DNA from 3 places in the Streptomyces sp. NPDC059957 genome. Region 1 is predicted to be linked to each of the others. Evidence: riboswitches for the same ligand, from Rfam matches in the RefSeq annotation. Region 1 holds a riboswitch; each other region holds the start of a gene.

Region 1 (5,758 bases):
GGGCCGCCCGGACGTGTTCGGTGCCGACCACGAACTCCGTGGAGCCGCCGCCGATGTCCACCACCAGGAAGGGCCGCTCCAGGTCGGTGTGGCCGGTCAGCTCACCGGTGGCGCCGGTGAAGGAGAACTCGGCCTCCTGGTCACCGCTGATCACCTCGGGCTCGACGCCCAGGATGTCCAGCACGCCCCGGACGAACTCGTCCCGGTTCTCCGCGTCCCGGGAGGCCGAGGTCGCCACGAAGCGCACCCGCTCGGCGCCGAGCTCCTTGATGACCGCCGCGTACTCGCGGCAGGCCGCGAAGGTGCGCTCCAGGGCCTCCGGAGCCAGCCGGCCCGTCTTGTCGACGCCCTGGCCGAGCCGGACGACGATCATCCGGCGGTCCAGCTCGATCAGCTCGCCGGTGGCGCGGTCGAGGTCCGCGACGAGGAGCCGGATGGAGTTCGTACCGCAGTCGACGGCCGCGACGCGGGTCACGCGCCGGCCTCCTCTGCTGCGTTCTCTTCGGTCTTCTTCTCACCGCACGGGGTGACGCAGGCGCCCTTGGCCCACCACTCGGGCAGCATCGCCAGGGCCTCGTCACCGAACGGGTTCACGCCCGGGCCCGCGGCCAGGGAGTGGCCGACCAGCACGTGCAGGCACTTCACCCGGTCCGGCATGCCGCCGGCGCTCGGGAAGCCCTGGAGCACCTCGATGGCGTCGCGGCGGGTGATGTAGTCCTCGTGCGCGGCCCGGTAGGCGTCGGCCAGCTCCGGGTCCACGGCGAGGCGGGCCTGCATCTCCTTCATCACGCCGTTGGCCTCCAGCGTGCCGATCGCACCGGCGGCCCGCGGGCAGGTCAGGTAGTACAGCGTCGGGAAGGGGGTGCCGTCGGGGAGCCGCGGGGCGGTCTCCACCACGTCCGGCTGCCCGCAGGGGCAACGGTGCGCGATGGCGCGCAGCCCGCGCGGGGGGCGGCCGAGCTGCTGTTCGAACGCCTCGATGTCGGCGGCGGTCGGCTCGGTCCGGTCGGTCTGGGGCGGGGGCGTCTGCATGCCTGGAGGAAGTCTTTTCGTTCTCGTGGATGGGTGGGACTCAGTCGCCCGGGCGGTCGGCCTTGTCGACGCCGTCCCAGACGTTGGAGTACCAGGGCCGGTCGGTGGCGGCCTGTCCGCCGCGGCGCTGCTCGGCGCCGCCGGCACCGGGGTCGGTCATGATGTAGCTGATCTCCCCCGGCCGGACGAAGTGCAGGTGCTTGCGCGCCTGCTGCTCGGCGTACGCGTTGTCCTGCCAGCGGGCCTTCTCGTCGCGCAGCCGTTCCAGCCGGTCCCGCGCGGCGACGGCGTCCTTCTGCTGCTTCGCGATCTCCGAGCGCTGGGACACGTACTGGCGCATCGGATACGCGAGCGCGACGACCAGGGTACAGAGGACGAGCACCAGCAGGGCTGCCCGGCCGGTGAGCCGGCTGCGGCGGACCTGCCGGCGGGACTGCGAGCGGTACACGTGCGCCGCGGTCCGCTCACCGAGCTGCTTGAGCCTGGTCGCGGTCGAGAACGTGGCGAACCGGTCCCGGTTCCCGGCCATTGATCCGCCTCCCCTATATGCGCACGACGCACTACGTCCCCGCACACGGTACGGGACCGAGTGCGGGGACGTAGGGAGGCTTGCGCCCTGAAGGACTGATCAGCCCTTGAAGCGCGGGAAGGCGGAGCGACCCGCGTACACGGCCGCGTCGTCGAGGATCTCCTCGATGCGCAGGAGCTGGTTGTACTTGGCGACGCGGTCCGAGCGGGCCGGGGCGCCGGTCTTGATCTGGCCGCAGTTCACGGCGACGGCGAGGTCGGCGATGGTGACGTCCTCGGTCTCACCGGAACGGTGCGACATCATGCACTTGAAACCGTTGCGCTGGGCCATCTCGACGGCGTCCAGGGTCTCGGTCAGCGAACCGATCTGGTTCACCTTGACGAGCAGGGCGTTCGCCGAGCCCTCTTCGATGCCGCGGGCGAGACGCTCGGGGTTGGTGACGAAGAGGTCGTCGCCGACGATCTGGACCTTGGAGCCCAGGCGGTCGGTGAGGGTCTTCCAGCCGGCCCAGTCGTCCTCGAACAGCGGGTCCTCGATGGAGACGAGCGGGTACGCCTCGACGAGCTCGGCGTAGTAGTCGGTCATCTCGGCGGCCGAGCGGGACTTGCCCTCGAACTCGTAGTTGCCGTCCTTGTAGAACTCGGACGCGGCGACGTCGAGCGCGAGCGCGATCTGGGTGCCCGGGACGTAGCCGGCCTGCTTGATGGCCTCGACGATGAGGTCCAGCGCGGCGCGGTTCGACTCGAGGTTCGGCGCGAAACCGCCCTCGTCGCCCAGACCGGTGGAGAGGCCCTTGGTGTGCAGGACCTTCTTGAGGGTGTGGTAGACCTCGGCACCCCAGCGAAGGGCCTCGGAGAAGGACTCCGCGCCGATCGGGGCGATCATGAACTCCTGGATGTCGACGTTGGAGTCGGCGTGCGACCCACCGTTCAGGATGTTCATCATCGGAACGGGCAGCAGGTGCGCGTTCGGGCCGCCGAGGTAGCGGAAGAGCGGGAGGTCCGAGGCCTCGGACGCGGCGTGCGCGACGGCGAGGGAGACGCCCAGGATGGCGTTGGCGCCGAGGGAGCCCTTGTTCTCGGTGGCGTCCAGGTCGATCATCGCCTGGTCGATCAGGCGCTGCTCGGTGGCGTCGTAGCCGACGAGCTCCGGGCCGAGCTGCTCGATGACGGCGAGGACGGCCTTCTCTACGCCCTTGCCCATGTAGCGGTTGGGGTCACCGTCACGGAGCTCGACGGCTTCGAACGCTCCGGTGGAGGCGCCGGACGGGACTGCAGCACGGCCGGTGCTGCCATCGTCGAGGCCCACCTCGACCTCGACCGTGGGGTTGCCTCGGGAGTCCAGGATTTCCCGGGCTACGACGACGTCGATGGACGGCACGAGCATCTCCTTCTGGGATGTGACGCTGGGTGTGCGGTGGCATGTCAGGCCGTGGGATGGCCTTGCCGCTTAGAGCCTAACCGCCTCCGGGCACTCGGCCGGCCGACCGCCCGGGGGCTGGGACGAAAAAGGGCCTGAATGCCCCTCTTACAGGACATAGGACCCTTGATCATCGGCCTTTCGGAGGCCCCGTCAGACCGTCGGCACCCGCACACAGCACCGCCCGGCGCGAAGGGGGTTGCGCGCCGGGCGGTGGAATTACGCGGTGGAACTACTGCGTGTCGCGAAAGCGGACACGACCGTTCTCACAGGTTTCAGCTGGGGTTCAGCTTCAGCTGAGCTTCAGCTGAGCTTCAGCTTCTGGCCCGGGAAGATCAGGTTGGCGTCCGTGACGATGTCCTTGTTGAGCTCGAAGAGCTTCTCCCAGCCACCGGACACGTTGTTCGCGTCGGCGATCGCACCCAGCGTGTCGCCGGACTTGACCGCGTAGGAGCCGTTGCCCGTCTTGGGGGCCTCGGCCTTCGGGGCGGCGGCCGGACGCTCGGAGCGGGTGGTCGGAGCCTCGACGCGCTTGGTCTCCTTCTTCGCCTCGGTCTTCTTCTCCTGCTTCGGCTGCGTCTTCGGCTTGGCGGGTGCCTGCGCCGATCCGCCGGTGTAGGAGGAGTTCGACAGGCCGACGCCGCAGTGCGGCCAGGCGCCCTTGCCCTGGCCCTTGAGGACCTTCTCGGCGATGGCTATCTGCTGCGACTTGGAGGCCTGGTTGGCCTGCGAGGCGTACGCCTTGCCGCCGTACGCGGCCCACGTGGAGGACGAGAACTGCAGGCCGCCGTAGTAGCCGTTGCCCGTGTTGATGGACCAGTTGCCGCCGGACTCGCACGAGGCGACGCGGTCCCACTCGGAAGCGGTCGCGGCCGAGGCGGTGCCCGCGGCCATCAGCGGAGCCGCGACGGCGACACCGGCGACACCGGCGAGCGTGACGATGCGGACGGCCTTGGAACCGCGACGGTGCTTGCCCTTGCCCGAAAGCAGCATGGAGTTCTCCTCACCGACGCCTACGAGGTGAGCTGTCGGGTTCGGGCGAGTGAGTGCCCGGCCGAGCGACCTAGCGCTTGGCTTAACCCCTAGCCGGTTCCGTGACCGTCTCTCAACGGCCCTTCCCGGCGCCTACCTTGGTTCCCCCGCTCCTGCCTTCGGCGCTTTACGCGACGAGTGTTCCCTCCGTCCGCCGGCAGGATTCGGCGATGCGGTCGAAGGAGCCCGCGGTGGCGGGCGATTCAGAAGGTAGACAGGTCTCCCCCCGATGTTCAACGAGCGACATCGGGGGGAAACGGTGCCTACTTGCGCTCCCCGAAAGGGCGTTTGCGCAGGTGAGGGCGGGGTTTGCGGAACCCTCCGGGCCGGACACGCCAGTTGACCTGAAGAGACACATGTCTCACTTACAGAAAACGGACAATCAGCTGGTTCCGGGCGCCTCAAGTGTCCTTATTGATGCGTTAGATCCAGGTTCTGACCGGGCTTGATCAGGTCCGCGTCGTCGCCGATGACCTGCTCGTTGGCCTCGTAGAGGCCCTTCCAGCCGCCCTTCACTCCGTTGGCGTCCGCGATCGCGATCAGACTGTCGCCCGCCTTCACGGTGTACGTCGGCTCCGACGCGGCGTCAGACGCGGCGGGCGTCTCGACGGCGGCCGGGCCGCGGTGCTTGCCGCCGCCCTCGCTCGCGCCGGGGGCCGCCGGAGCGGTCGGGGAGGCGGACTCGCCGGGTGCGGCCGGAGCCGTCGGGGCCGTGGGATCAATCGGGTTGACCGGGTTTGCCGGGTTCTCCGAATTACCCGGGTTCGTCGGCTTCGCCCCGTTCCCAGGGTCGGACGGGGTCCCAGGGCCTGACGGGGTCTCCGGAGACGACGGGGCCACCGGAAGGGTCGGGCCCACCGGAAGGGTCGCGTCCGCGGACGGCGGTGCGGGAGTGGCGGGGTCCGTCGGGCTCGTGGGAGGCGTCGGGTCGCCCGGGAGGCCGGGAGGCGGCGTCTGGGCGTCCGGCGGGGGCATGACGGGCAGTTCGCCGGGCACGCCGATCGGATAGTCGGGCAGCACCGAGGCCGGCGGGGACGTCGGGCCCCCCTGCGACGGAGCCCCGAAGTCCGTGGACGTGCCCGAGCCCGTGTGGGGCACGGAGTCGTCGGGGCGGGACGGGGCGGGGGTCGCGGACGCGGAACCACCGGGCAGGCCCGGGTTCACCTCGGCGGCGGGCGCGTCCTGCGTCAGACCGGCCTGCACCGCGCACAGCGGCCACGCCACGGGGCCCTGGGAGGCCAGGACCCGTTCGGCCACGGCGATCTGCTGGGAGCGGCTGGCGAGGTCGGCGCGCTCGGCGAAGTCGAGCCCGCCGGCGCCCTTCCACTGCTCCTGGCTGAACTGCAGCCCGCCGTACGCGCCGCCGCCGAAGTTGGCGCTCCATGTACCGCCGCTCTCACACTCGGCGACCCTGTCCCAAGTCGAGGTCTCCGCGGCGCTCGCGCCGGTGGCGGCGAGCAGGGGCAGGGCGAGTGCGGTGCCGGTGACTCCGGCGGTGACGACAAGTGCGGGCACTTGTCGGGGGCGTCTGTGGCGGCCGTTCCCGGAACGCATGAGGCTGCACCTTTCGCATAACGGCGGGGTAACGGCAGAACCTAGCGGCCTTCGAACGCCAGTCACAAGTTTGGGCAGCGAACTGACTTCCGGTCAGGGTGGTTTCAGGTGTTTTGGGACTTTGATTCGACGGTGAAGCGGACCGGAAGCGTCCGCAGCCCCCGCATGATGAGCCCGCCGCGCCAGCGCAGC
Region 2 (5,758 bases), on a different contig from region 1:
CCGAGCGGGCGGCGATCCTGGCCGCCCGCCGGATGAGCGTGTCGCCCTCGGGGCCACCGGTGATCGCCACGACCACCCGTTCCCGGGTCTCCCACACTCCCCCTATCCCGTGCTCGGCTCTGTACTTCTGCAGCGCCTCGTCCACCCGCCCGGCCAGCCACAACAGGGCCAGCTCCCGCAACGCGGTGAGGTTACCGATCCGGAAGTAGTTGGACAGCGCAGCGTCGACCTTCTCCGGGGCGTAGATGTTCCCGTGCGCCATGCGTCGCCGCAGCGCTTCGGGCGGCAGGTCCACCAGCTCGATCTCGTCGGCCCGGCGCACCACTTCGTCCGGCACGGTCTCGTGCTGCGGCACCTTGGTGATCTTCTCGACCACGTCGTTGAGGGATTCCAGGTGCTGGATGTTGACGGCGGTGATCACGTCGATCCCGGCCGCGAGCAGCGCCTCCACCTCCTGCCAGCGCTTGGCCGGGCTCCCGCCGGGGACGACGGAGTGGGCGAGCTCGTCGACGAGCGCTACCTCAGGCCGCCGCTCCAGAACCGCTTGCAGGTCCATCTCCGCGAACCGGCTCCCCCGGTAGTCGCGTTCCGCGCGCGGCAGCATCTCCAGACCGGCCAGCTTCGCCTCGGTCATCCGGCGCCCGTGGCATTCGACGAAGGCGACGACCACATCCGTCCCGCGGTCCGCCCGGCGTCGGCCCTCGTCCAGCATCCGGTACGTTTTGCCCACACCGGGGGCCGCCCCGAGAAAGACCTTCAGCCTTCCGGGTCTGGCAACCGCCTCCGCCACGACACGTGCCTCCTCACCCCGAAACCCGCCCCGATCCGCGCAGAGGGCTTCCCTGGCCGGCAGAGGCACACAAGTGCTGCTGACGATCATCATCGGGTGAGATTCGGCCGGATCACGGCAGCTGAGGAAGACATTGACGCTGCCCTGACGCACCCATGCGAACAGGGTGACGGCGGTGTGCCGGGAAGTCTGGTCGGCGTGACGGGTCACGTGGCCCCGATCTCGACTCCAGGGGCCCAAGGGGCGGCATGCGCGGCGTCGGTACGGTCTTGCTTCTTGTCGCCCTCGCCACCCTCGTGGCGACCGGCGCCCGCCCCTGGCACATACCCGCGCCCTCGCTGCTCGTCGTCGCCCAGGTCAGATCGGTGACGCTCTGGTGGGGATGGCAGGACCGGGACCCCCCTCCGGTCCCGGCCCCACGTCTCAGACGAGCAGCCGGGTCTCGGCGCTCGGCAGTTTGCTCCACCAGTGGCCGTACCGCCGGTAGACCTCCGGTTCGCGGTCGGCCAGGAAGGCCGTCAGCGCCCGGGCCTCGCCCGCGAGCGCCTCCCAGACCTCCTCCGGCAGGGGGTGGAAGGCGGTCGCCTCGATCCCGCCGTCGGCGCCGGCCGGACGCCACACGCCGGCGACGTGGCCGTCGACCAGCAGGGTCGCCAGGGTGTCGCCGTTCATCCGCGCCACGAGCCCCCGGTACTGCGGCGGGACGATGCGGCTCCGGTCGCAGTACGCGAGCAGCACGCTGTCCCACATGGCCATCAGCCGGGGCGGCGCCGGCGTGTCCTCCTCCGGACGCGGTGCGCCCCGGACGTCGAACAGCTCCTCGCCGTCCGGCCCCGCCAGCCGCTCCAGCCTCCCGGAGAGCTCCAGCGCCCGCAGCGCCTGGCGGACTCTGGTCCGCTGGACCAGGGAGAACTGCGCCACGTCCGCCGCCGACGCCGGCCCGAACCCCTCCAGGTAGCGCAGGACCAGCGTCCGCAGGGATTCCTCCGAGGCCTCCGGGTCCGCCGGTACCGTACGCGGCCGGTGCGCGGGCGCGATATACGACGGACGCTCCCCGAACGACCACGGCGCGGCGGTGGGCGCGTGCAGCAGCGGCGCGTACTGCCGCAGCCCCCACCATGCTCCGGGCTGCGGCGCCGCGCCCAGCCGGTCTGCGAGCCAGGCCTCGCACTCCGCCGTCGTACGGGGCCGGTCGGCGAAGTCCAGCAGCTCCGGCGCCAGCACGTCGGCGTCAGCGGCCGTCAGCCCGGAGTCCGTGAAGCGGGTCCCGAGCCGGGCGGCCCGTACGGAGGGCTGCACGGCCTCCCGGAAGGCCGGGTAGTCCTCCGCGTGCACGGCGTGCAGGGTCAGCCGCATCAGCGTCGACTTGACGACCTCGCGCCCCGTGAAGGCGGCGTCGAGGTCGGCCGGGTCGAAGCCGGAGAGCCGGTTCCACAGCGCGAGGTACGGCGAGGCCGCGTGCTGCGCCTGCAGGGCGACGACCCGGCGGACCGCGTCACCGACGTCCATCACCTCGCGCCGCAGCAGCAACTGCCGTGCGAGCGTGGAGCGGTTGAGCTCCCCTGCACTGACCTTCATGCCAAGACCGTCCCGTCCCCTGTCGAAACGGGCAGCCTAACCGGCACCTCCGACAGCGCCTCGGATTCAGATGCTGACGCCCTTGGACCGGAGGTAGGCCAGCGGGTCGATGTCCGATCCGTACGAGGGACCGGTGCGGATCTCGAAGTGCAGGTGCGGGCCGGTCGAGTTGCCCGTCGAACCGGAGAGGCCGATGGTCTGGCCGCCGGTGACGCTCTGGCCGGAGGAGACGGACAGCTGGGAGAGGTGCGCGTACTGGCTGTACTTGCCGTCGGTGTGGCGGATGACGACCTCGTTGCCGTACGCGCCGCTCCAGCCGGCGGAGACCACGGTGCCGGCTCCGACCGCCCTGACGGTGGTGCCGGTGCTCGCGGAGAAGTCGACACCGGTGTGGTAGCCGCTGGACCACATGGCCCCGGCGGTCTTGTAGGCGGTGGACGGGCCGCCGGTGACCGGGGCCACGAAGCCGGTCGACGCGGAGCCGCCCTGCTGCTTGGCGGGCGCCTTGGCGACGGGCGCGGCTGCCTGATCAGAGGAATCCGAGGAGTCGGACGAGTCGGAGGAGTCCGAAGAATCCGACGAATGGCCAGAAGTGGAGGAACCGGAGGAAGCGGACTTCTTGGCCGGCTTCGGCGTTTCGGCCGGCGCGGACTCGGCCGCCGCGGCCGGAGCCGAGCCCTTCGCGCCGAGCGTGAGCTCGAGGCCCGGGTGGATCAGCGACGGGTCGGTGCCGACGGCCTCGAGGTTGTCCGCGTAGAGCTGCTCCCAGCCGCCGGTGAGGTGCTGGCGCTCGGCGATCTTGGAGAGGTAGTCGCCCGCCACCACGGTGTAGACGGTGGGGGCGGCCTGCACGGCGACGGGTGCGGCCTGGAAGGTCGACACCGCCTGCGCGGCCACGGCCTGCGGGGCCTGGACCGGAGCGGCGGCGGGCGCGGCTGCCGGGACGCCCGCGGCATGGGCGCCGGTGGCGCCGAGCAGCGGAAGCGCGAGGGCCGCGCCACCGGTGCCCGCGGCGGCGAACCCGCGGGATATCGAGCGGGACTTGGGACGGCGGTGCTTACCCGTTCCGGACATGGCGAATTCCTCTCCGACGCCTGCGAGGTGAGCTGTCGGGTTCGGACTGGAGATGTCCGGCCGCGTATGTGCCGATGAACAGCACATGCATGGCTTCACCCCGAGCTGTCCCGTTGTAAAGATCCCTGAGGAGCTCCGGAACAGCGGCTTACCTGGTTCCCCCGCTCCTGCCGCGCGCGTGAATAGTCGGGTGCGGTTTCCGGACGGCGGCAGGATTAGGCGGTCCATCCGGATCGATCGCGAAGGTAATCGAGCCCGACCGCACGGAACAAGTCCCGAATTCCCGGATGGATTCCCAGTGATGATGGACCGGCGGAATCACGGTCACCCTGTGTCCATTCCCCTCCCCCAACAGCCGCCCGGACAGGGGAATTCGCCATTCGCGATCAGGCACTCACGGTCACCGTATGATCTGGCTCACGGGGACGTGTCCGATCTCGCCCCTCGCTATGGCAAGTTGCCAGCAAGTAGCGTAATTCGGACACACGCAACGACGACCGCGGCGACCGCTACGACGACCACACGGAGACACGGAGGAGCCCCTGTGACCCAGCAGATACCCCAGAGCCCCCACACCGATCCGGTGGCGCCGGAACCGCCACTGACCGGAGTGCGCAACTTCCGCGACGTGGGCGGCCTGCCGACCGCGGACGGGCGAAGGGTCAAGTCGGGACGACTGTTCCGAAGCGGACATCTGGCGCATGCCACCGAAAGCGACGCGGAGTTCCTCGGATCGCTCGGACTGCACACCGTCTTCGACTTCCGCAACGGCGCCGACCACGCGCTGGAGGGTGCGGACGTGGAGCTGCCCGGGGTGCTCAACGTCAACATTCCGCTGTCGGATCCGGCCGACGGCAGCGAGTTCTGGAAGATGGTCCGCGAAGGGGACCTGGCGCAGCTGCGCGAGATCCTGGGCGAGGGCAAAGCCGCCGCGCGGATGTCCCGTTCGTACCGGACGATGATCCGGACCCGTACCGCCGAGCACAGCCGGGTGGTGCACGCGCTCGCCGAGGACAGCGTCCCTGCGCTCATGCACTGCGCCGCCGGAAAGGACCGGGCGGGCCTGTCGATCGCCGTCACCCTGCTCGCGCTGGGCGTCGAGCGGGAGGCGATCCTCGCGGACTACCTGGAGTCGAACGCCCCGCACAACCGCTACCGGGTCCGCCGGGGCAGTGACTCACCCGAGGCCCGCGCCCCCGAGGTGATGGAGCTGCTCGCCCCGCTCTTCGACGCCCGCGCCCCGTATCTGACCACGGCCTTCGACACCATCGACGAGGAGTGGGGCGGAGCGGAGCGCTACCTCGCCGAGGGCCTCGGGCTCACGCCCGAGACCCTCGACCGGCTCCGCGACCGGCTGCTGGACTGACGCCCCACGAGGTGGGCCGTCAGCGGTTCGCGACGGCCTGCCTCACCAGTGTCCGGCCGAAGTCCCACATCAGCGCGCCACCGCCGTGGGCCTCGTCCATGACCGCACGGAAGGCGCCGACGAACCGGTCGACGTCCGCCTCGTTCACGATCAGCGGCGGGATCAGCTTGATCACTTCCAGGTGGTCGCCGGAGACCTGCGTGAGGATCCGGTGCTTCTGCAGCAGCGGCACCACGACCATCTGCGCGAACAGCCCCTTGCGCGCCGCCTGCAGCATGCTCCAGCGGCTCCGCAGCCCAAGCGAGGACGGCCGGCCGAACTCGATGCCGATCATCAGCCCGCGTCCCCGTACCTCGTGGAGCAGTTCGTACTCGTCCACGAGCGCGGCGAGCCGCCCGCGCAGCAGGTCGCCCATGGCGCGGGCATGGGCCACCACCTGCTCGTCCTCCATGACGGACAGGACGGCGAGCCCGGCCGCCATCGCCTGGGCGTTGGAGCCGAAGCTGGCGGAGTGGACGAGCACCCGGTCCATGGAGGAGTAGACCTTCTTGAAGATCCAGTCCTTGCCCAGGGTCGCGCCGACGGGCACGTAGCCGCCGGACAGGGCCTTGGCCACGCACACCAGGTCCGGTTCGACCCCGGCCTCGTGCTGGTAGGCGTAGAAGTCGCCGGTCCGTCCGAGGCCGGTCTGCACCTCGTCCGCGATCAGCAGCGCCCCGTGCCGGTGCAGCAGCTCCTGTGCGGCCGGCAGGTACCCGGGCGGGGCGGCGAGCACCCCCTTGCCCTGGATCGGCTCGACGACGAAGGCCGCCACGTCCCCCTTCTTCAGCTCCCGCTCCAGCGCGGCCAGGTCCCCGAGGGTGACCTTGGTGTCCGGCAGCAGCGGCGCGAAGCCGTCGCGGAAGCCGGCCTCGCCGTTGACCGAGAGCGAGCCCGTGGTGAGCCCGTGG
Region 3 (5,758 bases), on a different contig from region 1:
GGCGTGGCCACGATCATGGTCCGCGCCCTGTCCGAGGGCACCGACAAGCGCTCCGCCGAGGAGTTCGCCGCCGAGCTGGAGCGCTGCGGCGCCACCCTGGACGCGCACGCCGACCACCCCGGCCTGCGGGTCTCCCTGGAGGTCCCGGCCTCCCGCCTGCACAAGGCGCTGGGCCTGGTCGCCGAGGCGCTGCGCGCCCCGGCCTTCGCCGACGCCGAGGTGGACCGCCTGGTGCGCAACCGGCTCGACGAGATCCCGCACGAGAGCGCCAACCCGCAGCGCCGCGCCGCCAAGCAGCTCTCGAAGGAGCTCTTCCCGGCCTCCCTGCGGATGTCCCGCCCGCGCCAGGGCACCGAGGAGACGGTCGCCCGCATCGACTCCGGGGCCGTACGCGCCTTCTACGAGGCCCACGTGCGCCCCGCGACCGCCACCGCGGTGGTCGTCGGCGATCTGACCGGCATCGACCTGGACGCCGTCCTGGCCGACACCCTGGGCGCCTGGACCGGTGACACCACCGCCCCGCGCCCGGTCCCGCCGATCACCGCCGACGACACGGGCCGCGTGGTCATCGTGGACCGGCCCGGCGCGGTCCAGACGCAGTTGCTGATCGGCCGCATCGGCGCGGACCGGCACGACCGGGTCTGGGCGCCCCAGGTGCTCGGCACGTACTGCCTGGGCGGCACCCTCACCTCCCGGCTGGACAAGGTGCTGCGCGAGGAGAAGGGGTACACGTACGGCGTGCGCGCCTTCGGCCAGGTGCTGCGCTCCACCGCCGACGGCAAGGGCGCCTCGATGCTCGCCATCAGCGGCTCGGTGGACACCCCGAACACCGGCCCGGCCCTGGAGGACCTCTGGACGGTGCTGCGCACCCTCGCGGAGGGCGGTCTGACCGACGCCGAACGGGACGTGGCCGTACAGAACTTGGTGGGCGTGGCCCCGCTGAAGTTCGAGACGGCGGCCTCCGTCGCGGGCACGCTCGCCGACCAGGTCGAGCAGGAGCTCCCCGACGACTACCAGGCGCAGTTGTACGCGCGGCTCGCCGAAACCGGGACGGTGGAGGCCACTTCGGCGGTCGTCAGCGCCTTCCCGGTGGACCGTCTGGTCACGGTCCTGGTCGGCGACGCCTCGCAGATCGAGGAGCCGGTGCGGGCCCTCGGGATCGGCGAAGTGACCGTGGTCACCAACTGACCTTCCGCTGACTGCCGGTGACTTCCGGCGGGTCGCCAACTGGCCCGCCGCTCAAGGGGATCCGGCAAGGGACTCCGGTGGCTTGTCCACTGGAGTCCCTTTTGCCGTTTCTGTCGCCTTTGTTGGTGTGGTTGCTTGTATGTGGTGTGGCGTACGCAACAAAAGGGCGTGTCTGTTTGGCGATTGACTGATGATCCGCCTAGCGTCGGGCCTGCTGTTCGTCAGTGGTAACCGCCGCATCCGCGGCACCGGACAGCGATCGCCGAGTCCCCGTCAGGCGCGAGCCTGGGGAGCCGGGGACCCACTTGAGTCCCTGGGGTGAATCGGACCGCCTCGCAAGAGGGGGCCCGTAGGAGACCTTCCTGCTCCGAACCCGTCAGCTAACCCGGTAGGCGAGAGGGAAGGAAAGGATCAGCCCCTTCATGGCGTTTGGCAGCAGTGCCACCGGCAAGCACCGTGGTTCGAGCCGTATGAGCCGCAGGACCGCCGGCTACGCCGGCATAGCCACGCTCGCCGCCACCGGCGTCGTCGGCTCCCTGGCCGGTCCCGCGTTCGCCGCGGACAATTCCCCCTCCATCGAGGACACCGGCAGCCTCAACACCATCGTGGTGGCCGACGAGCTCGCCGGCGACGTCGAGGCCCAGGCCCAGTCCCAGCAGCGCGCCGCCGAGGCCGCCGCCGCCAAGGCGCAGGCCGAGGCCGACGCCCGGCAGCGGGCCGCCGAGGCCAAGGCGAAGGCCGAAGCCCAGGCCAAGGCCGAGCGCGAGGCCGCCGAGCGCGCCGCTCGTGAAGAGGAGCGCAAGCGCCTCAACACCTTCGTGTCGCCGCTCGACAGCACCTCCATCAGCACCCAGTACCACGCGGGTGGCGGCATGTGGTCCTCCGGCAGCCACACCGGCATCGACTTCCGCGCCGCCTCCGGCACCGAGGTGCACGCCGTGGGCCTCGGCACCGTGGTCGAGGCGGGCTACGGCGGTGCGTACGGCAACAACGTCGTCATCAAGCACGCGGACGGCACGTACACCCAGTACGGCCACATGTCCTCGCTGAGCGTCTCCGTCGGCCAGCAGGTCACCCCGGGCCAGAAGATCGGCCTGTCGGGCTCCACCGGCAACTCCAGCGGCCCGCACCTGCACTTCGAGGCCCGCACCGGCGCCGACTACGGTTCGGACATCAACCCGGTCGCGTACCTGCGCTCGCACGGCGTCAGCATCTGACCAGCTCGCCCCACCGCACGTCTTCTGCGAAGGCCCCGGCTCTTTGAGAGCCGGGGCCTTCGCCGTGTTTTCGGCCCCGCGTGTGTGAATGTTTCGTATTTCCGGCCGCTCTCGGAAATTATCGTGTGTTGCAATAGAGTCGCAACGCGCACAGCCATACGAAAAAGGCGGAGGTCCGGTCTTGCGTATTCCCGCGCACACGGTATGCACAGCGATCCGCGACGACATCGTCTCCGGGGTGTTCGGGCCCGGCGGCCGGCTGACCGAGGAGGTGCTGGCCCGCCGGTACGGAGTCTCGCGCGTCCCGGTGCGCGAGGCGCTGCGCACGCTGGAGTCCGAGGGGTTCGTGACCACCAGGCGGCACGCGGGCGCCTGCGTGGCCGAGCCGACCGAACAGGAGGCGGCCGACCTCCTGGAGCTGCGGATGCTCCTGGAGCCCCTCGCGGCCGCCCGGGCGGCCAGACGGCGCAGCGAGGCCCACCTCAAGGTGCTGCGCGGCCTGGTCAGGCTGGGCCAGGAGCGGGCCAGGAGGGGCCAGGGGGAGGACCTGCGCTCCCTGGGCGGCTGGTTCCACGAGACGCTCTCCCAGGCCTCGGGCAGCCCCGGGCTGATTGCGCTGCTCACCCAGATGCGCCACAAGGTGGCCTGGATGTACGTGGTGGAGGCCCCGGTGCGGCCCGTGGAGTCCTGGGCGGAGCACGGCGCGATCGTGGACGCGGTGGCCCGGGGCGACGCCGAGCGGGCGCGGGCGCTGACCGCGCTGCACGTGGACAGGGCGGCGGGGGCGCACCGGCTGCGCGTGAGGACTTTGCAACCTGCCGTAAACACGGCGGGCGTCCCGCATTAACAAACGCCGTATACAAAGGTGGGATATCCGGGCCGGTAATTCAGGCCCATGCCCCGAGCTTTATTTCGCCGCCGGAATTCGGCCCTATGGAATCGGGCGTGCCGGAATGGCGGTGTGTATTTCCACCCGGGCCGATGAGCCGGTGAGTGAGCGCGGGCGAGCCCGGGGCCGGCGGGGCGGCGGGGCGGCGGGTCGAGGAGCCTGCGGGCCGACCGGATCTCCGCGCGAAAAGCAGTGAAGCCGTTGCCCTCGACCGTGGCGGTCGGGGGCAACGGCTTCGCCGTGCAAGTCCTGCAAGTCTGCGAGTCCTGCGGGTCGAACCCGAAGGGTCAGACGGTCTCGGGAAGCTCCTCGAGCCCCTCGGCGACCAGCTTCGCGAGGCGGTCCAGCGCGGCCTCGGCGCCGTCGGCCTCGGACGAGAGGACGATCTCCTCGCCGCCCTGGGCGCCCAGGCCCAGAACCGCCAGCATGGAGGCGGCGTTGACGGGGTCGCCGCCGGCCTTCGCGATGGTCACCGGGACGCCGGAAGCGGTCGTCGCGCGGACGAAGATCGAGGCGGGACGAGCGTGCAGGCCCTCGGCCCAGCCGACGTTGACGCGGCGCTCTGCCATGGTGATGCCCTTCAGGTTCTTACGGTTGTCTAGACCAGTCTCTCACGGCGTCCGGAATGGTCGAACCGACCTTCGGCCCGAGTTTCCCGCCATTCGACCTACCCCAGCTTGCCCTGATTCGAGTCAGCTTGCCCGATGCGCCGCGCCCGGGCCACTCAAGGCGTTCGAGCCTTAAGGTGACCCCATGACGACCGAGTCCGACCCCTCGTACCCGGACCACTGGGAAGCCGACGTGGTCCTTCGCGACGGCGGAACGGCCCGGATCCGGCCCATCACCACGGACGACGCGGGCCGGCTGGTCAGCTTCTACGAGCAGGTCTCGGACGAGTCCAAGTACTACCGGTTCTTCGCTCCCTATCCCCGGCTCTCCGACCGCGACGTGCACCGCTTCACGCACCACGACTACGTGGACCGGGTCGGCCTCGCCGCGACGATCGGCGGCGAGTTCATCGCCACCGTCCGCTACGACCGGATCGGCGCCGACGGCCGCTCGGCCACCGGACCCTCCGACGAGGCCGAGGTCGCCTTCCTCGTCCAGGACGCCCACCAGGGGCGCGGAGTCGCCTCCGCCCTGCTCGAGCACATCGGCGCGGTGGCCCGCGAACGCGGGATCCGCCGCTTCGCGGCCGAGGTGCTGCCGGCCAACGGCAAGATGATCAAGGTGTTCACCGACGCCGGCTACCAGCAGAAGCGCAGCTTCGAAGACGGCTCCGTCCACCTCACGCTCGACCTCGAACCGACCGCCGAGTCCCTCGCCGTCCAGCGCGCCCGCGAACAGCGCGCGGAGGCCCGCTCCGTCCAGCGGCTGCTGGCCCCCGGCTCGGTGGCGGTGATCGGCGTCAGCCGCTCCCTCGCCGGCGTGGGCGCGGCGGCCCTGCGCAACCTGCGCGACAGCGGCTTCCACGGCCACCTCTACGCCGTCAACGAGGCCGTCACCCGCGATCTGCTCGACGGCGTACGGGCCTACCCCACCCTCGGTGCCGTCGGCGCCCCGGTCGACCTCGCCGTCATCGCGGTCCCGGCGGACCGGGTCCCGGACGCGGTCGCCGCCTGCGGTGAACACGGGGTGCAGGGGCTCGTCGTCCTGTCCGCCGGATACGGGGAGAGCGGGCCCGAGGGCCTGGCCCGCCAGCGCGAACTGGTGCGCCAGGTGCGCTCCTACGGGATGCGGCTGATCGGACCGAACGCCTTCGGGGTGATCAACACGGCCCCCGAGGTGGAGCTGAACGCCTCCCTGGCCCCCGCTCCGGCCCCCGCGCGGGGAAGGGTCGGCCTCTTCACCCAGTCCGGGGCGATCGGCATCGCGCTGCTCTCCGGGCTGCTGCGGCGCGGGGAGGGGCTGTCCTCCTTCGTCTCCGCCGGGAACCGGGCCGACGTCTCCGGCAACGACATCCTCCAGTACTGGTACGACGACGAGGCCACCGACGTCGCGCTCATGTACCTGGAGACCCTGGGCAACCCGAGGAAGTTCACCCGGCTCGCCCGGCGCACCGCGGCCGTCAAGCCCGTGGTCGTCGCCAAGGGAGGCCGGCACACCCCCGCCGGACACGTGGTCCCCGGCACCCGGCTGCCCGAGGCGACGGTCTCGGAGCTGCTGCGGCAGGCCGGCGTCATCCGCGTCGACACGGTGACCGAGCTGGTGGACGTCGGCCTGCTGCTGGCCTCGCAGCCCGTACCGGCCGGGCCGCGGGTGGCCATCCTCGGCAACTCCGAATCGCTCGGTGTCCTCACCTACGACGCCTGCCTGACCGAGGGGCTGCGGCCGCTGGCGCCGCTCGACCTGACCACGGCCGCCTCGCCGGAGGACTTCCGTACGGCCGTCTCCGCGGCGCTGGCCTCGCCGGACACCGACGCCGTCGTCGTCACCGCGATCCCGTGGGTGAGCGAGCACGCGC

The links. Region 1 has a riboswitch for cyclic di-AMP ahead of ACFWBW_RS29880 (transglycosylase family protein). Riboswitches for the same ligand answer to the same signal wherever they lie in the genome.
Region 2: another riboswitch for cyclic di-AMP. It lies ahead of ACFWBW_RS13465 (peptidoglycan DD-metalloendopeptidase family protein); the one in region 1 lies ahead of ACFWBW_RS29880 (transglycosylase family protein).
Region 3: another riboswitch for cyclic di-AMP. It lies ahead of ACFWBW_RS07855 (M23 family metallopeptidase); the one in region 1 lies ahead of ACFWBW_RS29880 (transglycosylase family protein).

Annotation. Positions count from the first base shown of each region.
Region 1 is NZ_JBHWMB010000055.1:35,952-41,709, reverse strand. Features, by position in the region: gene ACFWBW_RS29900 (exopolyphosphatase) at 1-475, opposite strand, end outside; gene ACFWBW_RS29895 (DUF501 domain-containing protein) at 472-1,032, opposite strand; gene ACFWBW_RS29890 (septum formation initiator family protein) at 1,073-1,561, opposite strand; gene eno (phosphopyruvate hydratase) at 1,661-2,947, opposite strand; gene ACFWBW_RS29880 (transglycosylase family protein) at 3,284-3,973, opposite strand; cyclic di-AMP (ydaO/yuaA leader) riboswitch at 3,976-4,147, opposite strand; gene ACFWBW_RS29875 (transglycosylase family protein) at 4,424-5,527, opposite strand; gene ACFWBW_RS29870 (cytochrome P450) at 5,671-5,758, opposite strand, start outside.
Region 2 is NZ_JBHWMB010000016.1:39,029-44,786, forward strand. Features, by position in the region: gene ACFWBW_RS13455 (ATP-binding protein) at 1-880, opposite strand, end outside; gene ACFWBW_RS13460 (winged helix DNA-binding domain-containing protein) at 1,214-2,368, opposite strand; gene ACFWBW_RS13465 (peptidoglycan DD-metalloendopeptidase family protein) at 2,435-3,442, opposite strand; cyclic di-AMP (ydaO/yuaA leader) riboswitch at 3,447-3,641, opposite strand; gene ACFWBW_RS13470 (tyrosine-protein phosphatase) at 3,987-4,808, shown strand; gene ACFWBW_RS13475 (aspartate aminotransferase family protein) at 4,828-5,758, opposite strand, start outside.
Region 3 is NZ_JBHWMB010000008.1:48,480-54,237, reverse strand. Features, by position in the region: gene ACFWBW_RS07860 (M16 family metallopeptidase) at 1-1,188, shown strand, start outside; cyclic di-AMP (ydaO/yuaA leader) riboswitch at 1,439-1,598, shown strand; gene ACFWBW_RS07855 (M23 family metallopeptidase) at 1,611-2,405, shown strand; gene ACFWBW_RS07850 (GntR family transcriptional regulator) at 2,587-3,252, shown strand; gene ACFWBW_RS07845 (HPr family phosphocarrier protein) at 3,582-3,863, opposite strand; gene ACFWBW_RS07840 (GNAT family N-acetyltransferase) at 4,048-5,758, shown strand, end outside.